Regions from separate parts of the Pseudomonas sp. 5Vm1k genome, predicted to be linked through region 1. Evidence: predicted binding sites of a transcription regulator. Region 1 holds the regulator's gene; the other holds the start of a gene.
The links. Region 1 encodes sigma-54, which starts transcription at its own class of promoters, with help from an activator protein. Its sites were predicted from a motif close to ANTGGCATNNANNTTGCTNT; they were not measured.
Positions count from the first base shown of each region.

Region 1 (3,408 bases):
CGGTGGCGGCTTCCGGGACCAGCAGCACAAACAGCAGGTCAACCGGGGCGCCATCGATTGCGTCGAAATCGATAGGTGCATCAAGGTGCATCAGGGCACTGATGGGGGCGGTGCAGCCCTTGAGGCGACAGTGGGGGATCGCGATGCCGTTGCCAAAACCGGTGGAACCGAGTTTTTCACGGGCAATCAGAGCCTCGAAGACATCTTGCATCTCCAGATCCGGCACTTCCCGGGCGATCAGGTTGGCAATTTGCTCGAGGGCTTTCTTTTTACTGCCGCCCGGCACGTTCACGAGGGAACGGCCGGGGGTCAGGATGTTTTCAAGTCGGATCATGGGTTGGGAGTGTTAACGACCGGTCGCGCCCTGGAGGAGGCTCTGGGTCTTTTCCTTATGCTTTTTGAGTTGTTTATCCAGCTTGTCGGTCAGTGAGTCGATCGCTGCGTACATATCGGTATGTTCCGCGTTGGCGACCACTTCACTGCCGGGAATATGCAGGGTGGCTTCGATTTTCTGCTTCAGCTTCTCGACCGTCATCGTCACCTGTACGTTGGTGATCTTGTCGAAATGCCGCTCTAATCGTTCGAGTTTTTCGCCGATGTAGGCGCGCAGGGGTTCGGTCACTTCCAGTTGGTGTCCACTGATGTTGACTTGCATACAGCTTCTCCTTCGTTGCCAGTGCATAAAGCGGCAGGTAAAGGTACCTGCCACTGGAACGCTGTGCTGTGGCTTACATCAACCGCTTGCGTTCGCTCGAAGGCGCGATCCCTAAGGACTCGCGGTACTTGGCGACGGTGCGGCGAGCCACCTGAATGCCTTGTGCCTCCAGTAAACCAGCGATCTTGCTGTCACTCAACGGCTTTTTCTGATTTTCCGCGGCAACCAGTTTTTTGATGATCGCGCGAATCGCTGTGGACGAGCATTCACCGCCTTCAGAGGTGCTGACATGACTGGAGAAAAAGTATTTCAGCTCATATATGCCCCGAGGGGTATGCATGAACTTTTGGGTGGTCACCCGTGAAATCGTCGATTCGTGCATGCCCACCGCTTCGGCGATGTCATGCAGGACCAGCGGTTTCATGGCTTCGTCGCCGTACTCCAGGAAGCCGCGCTGATGCTCGACGATCTGGGTGGCTACTTTCATCAGGGTTTCGTTGCGGCTTTGCAGGCTCTTGATGAACCAGCGGGCTTCCTGCAACTGATTGCGCATGAAGGTGTTGTCGGCGCTGGTGTCGGCGCGGCGTACGAAGCCGGCGTACTGGGCATTGACCCGCAGTCTTGGCACCGACTCCTGGTTCAACTCCACCAGCCAGCGCTCGTTGTCCTTGCGCACGATCACGTCGGGAACGACGTATTCGGCTTCGCTGGACTCGATCTGCGAGCCCGGACGTGGGTTCAGGCTCTGGACCAGCTCGATCACCTGGCGCAGTTCATCTTCCTTGAGCTTCATGCGGCGCATCAACTGGCTGTAGTCGCGACTGCCGAGCAGGTCGATGTAATCGCTGACCAGGCGCTTGGCCTCGGCCAGCCAAGGGGTCTTGGCGGGCAGTTGGCGCAATTGCAGCAACAGGCATTCGCCCAGGTTGCGGGCACCGATGCCGGCTGGTTCGAATTGCTGGATGCGGTGCAGGACGGCTTCAATTTCGTCGAGTTCGATGTCCAGTTCCGGATCGAAGGCTTCGAGGATTTCCTCGAGGGTTTCGTCCAGGTAGCCCTGATTGTTGATGCAATCGATCAGGGTCACGGCGATCAGGCGATCGGTGTCGGACATCGGTGCCAGGTTCAGTTGCCAGAGCAGGTGGCTTTGCAGGCTTTCACCGGCCGATGTACGGGTGGTGAAATCCCACTCGTCGTCATCGTTGCTCGGCAAGCTGCTGGCGCTGGTCTGGTAAACGTCTTCCCACGCGGTGTCGACGGGCAGTTCGTTGGGAATGCGCTCGTTCCAGTCGCCTTCCTCGAGGTTATCCACCGTCGGGGCGGTTTCCTGGTAGGAGGGTTCCGAAACATCGGCGTTGGGTTGCTGTTCGGCTTTGTCGGCCAAGGGGTCGGCGTTATCGAAGTCGTCGCCTTCTTCCTGGCGTTCGAGCATCGGATTGGACTCCAGGGCCTCCTGGATTTCCTGTTGCAGGTCCAGGGTCGACAATTGGAGCAGGCGGATGGCCTGTTGCAGCTGAGGTGTCATCGTCAGCTGCTGGCCCATTCTCAAGACTAGCGATGGTTTCATGGCAGGGGCTTAACACCTTATTCGCCGGCGCACATGCGCCATCCACTACAGGGGCGCCGGAGCGCCAAACTTAAGCAAATTATATGCCCGAAACCACAGCGTTTGCCTAGAGCGCTGTAACAATAAAAACCTATAAAGCTTTATTGACAGGTTGCCCTTGGCTGACGCTGAACATCTTTGGAGCGTCGCGTTTGCCTAGAGCGCTGTAACAATAAAAACCTATAAAGCTTTATTGACAGGTTGCCCTCGCTGAAAGCTGAACATCTTTGAAGCGTCGCGTTTGCCTAGAGCGCCGTAACAATAAAAACCTATTGAGTTTTTATCGAGACAAGCGCTCGGTTGGCCAGCCAGGCACCTCAGTGCTTACAGGCGGAACTCATGGCCCAGATACACTTCCTTGACCAGTTCGTTGGCCAGGATGGTGGCAGAGTCACCTTCGGCGATCAGTTGGCCGTCGTTGACGATGTAGGCGGTTTCGCAGATATCCAGGGTTTCACGGACGTTGTGGTCAGTGATCAACACGCCAATGCCCTTGGCCTTGAGGTGATGGATGATCTGCTTGATGTCGCCTACCGAAATCGGGTCTACACCGGCGAAAGGTTCGTCGAGCAGGATGAATTTCGGGTTGGTGGCCAGTGCGCGGGCGATTTCCACCCGGCGGCGTTCGCCACCGGACAGGCTCATGCCGAGGTTGTCGCGAATATGGCTGATGTGGAATTCCTGCAGCAGGCTTTCCAGCTCTTTGCGGCGACCGGCCTTGTCGAGTTCCTTGCGGGTCTCGAGGATGGCCATGATGTTGTCAGCCACCGACAGTTTTCGGAAGATCGACGCTTCTTGCGGAAGATAGCCGATACCGGCCTTTGCACGACCGTGCATCGGCTGGTGGCTGACGTCCAGGTCGTCGATCAGGACGCGACCCTGATCGGCCTGTACCAGGCCGACGATCATGTAGAAGCAGGTGGTCTTGCCGGCGCCGTTCGGGCCCAGCAGGCCGACGATCTGACCGCTGTCGATGGACAGGCTGACATCACGTACGACCTGGCGGCTCTTGTAGCTCTTGGCCAGATGCTGAGCTTTCAGGGTTGCCATTAATTGGCCTTTTTCTGGTCGGTTTTCGGCTTCGGCTGGATCACCATGTCGATGCGCGGACGCGCCTCGGTAACCTTGTTACCCGTGGCACGGCCGG
Region 1 is NZ_JBSPCZ010000022.1:38,946-42,353, forward strand. It holds gene ptsN (PTS IIA-like nitrogen regulatory protein PtsN) at 1-334, opposite strand, end outside; gene hpf (ribosome hibernation-promoting factor, HPF/YfiA family) at 347-655, opposite strand; gene ACWIKB_RS29060 (RNA polymerase factor sigma-54) at 729-2,222, opposite strand; gene lptB (LPS export ABC transporter ATP-binding protein) at 2,586-3,311, opposite strand; gene lptA (lipopolysaccharide transport periplasmic protein LptA) at 3,311-3,408, opposite strand, start outside.

Region 2 (3,408 bases), on a different contig from region 1:
GGCGTGGCGCGATGCCGTTTTCGACAAAGGTCGGACAGGTCGACAGGGACAACGTCGGTTGCGCGATATACGCGTGGGGCTTGGCTTTGATCCGCGCGCGGAACGACTCGATTTCCGCCGCTGTCGCCGCCGGCCCCACCAGCATTCCGTAACCGCCGGAGCCCTGGGTTTCCTTGACCACCAGGTCGGGGAGATTGGCCAGGACGTGGGACAGTTCCGAAGGGTTGCGGCACTGGAACGTCGGCACGTTCTTCAGGATCGGTTCTTCATCCAGATAGAAACGGATCATGTCCGTAACGAACGGATACACCGACTTGTCATCCGCTACCCCGGTGCCGATGGCATTCGCCAGCACCACGTTGCCGGAGCGATAGGACGACAGCAGCCCTGGCACACCGAGCATCGAGTCCGGGTTGAACGCCAGCGGATCGAGGAACGCATCGTCGAGGCGACGGTAGATCACGTCGACGGCTTTCGGCCCGTCCGTGGTGCGCATGAACACCTTGTCGTCGCGCACGAACAGGTCCGCGCCTTCCACCAGTTCCACACCCATTTCCCGCGCCAGAAAGGCGTGCTCGAAAAACGCGCTGTTGAAGCGCCCAGGGGTCAGCACCACCACGCTCGGGTTATCGATCGGGCTGGAGCTTTTCAGGGTGTCGAGTAACAGGTTCGGGTAGTGGTCGATAGGGGCAATGCGCTGCGCCGCGAACAACTCTGGGAACAGGCGCATCATCATCTTGCGGTCTTCAAGCATGTAGCTCACGCCGCTCGGTGTCCGCAGATTGTCTTCAAGCACGTAGTACGTGCCGTCGCCATCGCGCACCAGATCGACACCGGAGATGTGGGAATAAATATCCCGGTGCAAGTCCAGCCCTTGCATCGCCAACTGGTATTGCTCGTTGGCCAGCACTTGCTCGGCCGGGATGATGCCGGCCTTGATGATGCGCTGCTCGTGATAGAGGTCGGCGAGGAACATGTTCAACGCCTTGACCCGCTGGATACAACCGCGTTCGACGATCCGCCATTCGCTGGCGGGGATACTGCGGGGAATGGTGTCGAAGGGAATCAGACGCTCTGTCCCCTGCTCATCACCGTAGAGCGTGAATGTTATGCCGGCACGATGAAACAACAGATCGGCCTCGCGTCGCCGTTGTGCCAAAAGCTCGTCAGGCGTTTCGGCCAGCCAACGGGCAAACTCCCGATAATGCGGGCGGACCAGGCCGCCGGCATCGTACATCTCATCAAAATAGGTGCGGATCATGCCGTACTCCTTGTCACCCGGACATCTAGGCTTCGCAAGGCCCGTGCCATCGGCATAAACGCTTTGATTTCAATCAGTTGGATAATCGCCCCAAAAGCACCGCACCAATCCTGTGCGGCAAACGCCCCAACCTGATCGCCCCCGCTTCATTGCGAAGCAATGTTGTCGCCTATCACCAGCATAGTCAGAGTTGATTTCACTGCCCGGGAGCCGATGCGGATAATTCGCGCATTCGTTGCAAAACCTCTCGAACTTCCCTTTGGCCGCCTGTTTAGGCGGCTTTTTTTTGGGTTTTTGAAATGTTGTGAATCAAAAGCGAAGATCAAAAGATCGCAGCCTCGTTTCACTCTGTAGGAGCTGTCGAGTGAAACGAGGCTGCGATCTTTTATTTTTTTAAACCGCACAAACGAAAACGGCCAACCCGAAGGTCAGCCGTTGCTGGGTGTTGTCGCTGTTCATAGTGTTATGCGAGTAGCCCTCGTACCTCCTGTTTGACGCCCCATCCTTCGATGATCCCGCCCAGAGGTTCGACCACGGCCTCGAAGTCCTGCTCAAAGTCGCCGATGCCGTCGTAGGTGGCGTACATCACTTTGCTCAGTTCCAGATGCCACGCGCCGTCGTCGCGCACGCTGATCTGGGCATTCAAGGATTCACCACAAAAATGACCTGCCGCCCTGCGTGCCCGCTCCTCGTCCGGGAAAATCGCGTAGAACTCGATGGGATGGAATCTTGAAAAGTCGAAACCGCCTTCCTTCATGCGGCGCAGTACGCTGGTACTGATGTCTTCTTGATAGGCTGTGCTCATGAATCGTCCTCCTAAAACCATATGGATAGACTTTCCGTACTCCCTGCGCCCGCAACCGATTGGTGGAGGCGATACGGCAACCAGGTTGCCGCCGGGATTTAAGCATGTAGCTGACAAGACCAGACCTTAGCGATCCGTTCGCTGATCTCGCTTGCAGAGTAGCCCCAAGTCGGAGCCGCTGCCAAGGCCTGGTTATGAATGAGACAGGTGAGGTTCAGACGGGAGTAATGCCGAGGATTTGAATGCTGTTCTGGGTCTTGAGACTTTTTACGCTGGCGTCAGCGGTTCGCCCTTCCAGATCGTTCAGATCCAGTTCGGCAGCAACAGGCAGAAGCCGGGCCTTGATGAGTTTGGCCGCGTGCTCGTTATCCGGGCACTCGTCGCACTCAAAGACTTCATCGAGCGTTTCGCCGTGATCATCCACGAAAGTGATTTTCCACTTTTGCATCAGTGCCTCCTCGATCAAACCCGCAAATGGGCTTACAACCATCTGGACTTTTGCCCTGACTGATCGTTCCAACGAATTACCTGATACACCCTCTAAAAAACACCACGCCCCATTGTGGGAGCGGGCTTGCTCGCGAAGGCGTCGTGTCAGTCGACATTAATATTGACTGACACACCGCTTTCGCGAGCAAGCCCGCTCCCACAAATAGGTTGTGGATAACTTTTAGTCGTTGCTTGGCTTGTTGATCGCGTTCAGCACGTATTGCGGCATGGCGAAGGCGCCGATGTGGATTTCCGGGTTGTAGTAGCGGGTGATGATGCCGCTGCCGGCGAAGCGCTGTTGCAGGGTTTCGCGGGACAACTTGCGATACGCGGTGTTGGTCGCGCCCCAGGCGAAAGTCATCGCGCCGCCGATGTAGGTCGGCACGGCGGCTTGATAGAAGTGCCAGTCCGGAAACAGGCTGCGCAGGCGGCCGGCGGTGGTCTGTACTTCGCTCAGTTGCATGAACGGCGTGCCGTTCTGGGTTACCAGGATGCCGCCTTCGTTCAGGCAGCGGTGGCAAGCCTGGTAGAAGTTTTCCGAGAACAGCACTTCACCCGGACCGATCGGGTCGGTGGAGTCGGAAATGATCACGTCGAATTTTTCGGTGGTGGTGGCGACGAAACGCATGCCGTCGTCGATCACCAGGTTCAGCCGTGGGTCTTCGTACGCGCCCTTGGAGTGGTTCGGCAGGAACTCTTTGCACATGTCGACCACGGTGCCGTCGATCTCGACCATGGTGATGTGCTCGACGCTGCCGTGCTTGGCCACTTCACGCAGCATGCCGCCGTCGCCACCGCCAATGATCAGCACGCGCTTGGCGGAGCCATGGGCGAGGATTGGCACGTGGGTGAG
Region 2 is NZ_JBSPCZ010000005.1:313,284-316,691, reverse strand. It holds gene ACWIKB_RS12900 (circularly permuted type 2 ATP-grasp protein) at 1-1,261, opposite strand, end outside; gene ACWIKB_RS12895 (ribonuclease E inhibitor RraB) at 1,725-2,066, opposite strand; gene ACWIKB_RS12890 (hypothetical protein) at 2,281-2,514, opposite strand; gene speE (polyamine aminopropyltransferase) at 2,737-3,408, opposite strand, start outside.
Region 2: ACWIKB_RS12900 (circularly permuted type 2 ATP-grasp protein) is a predicted target of sigma-54. The motif match lies at 1,293-1,312, and genes of this name have one in related genera.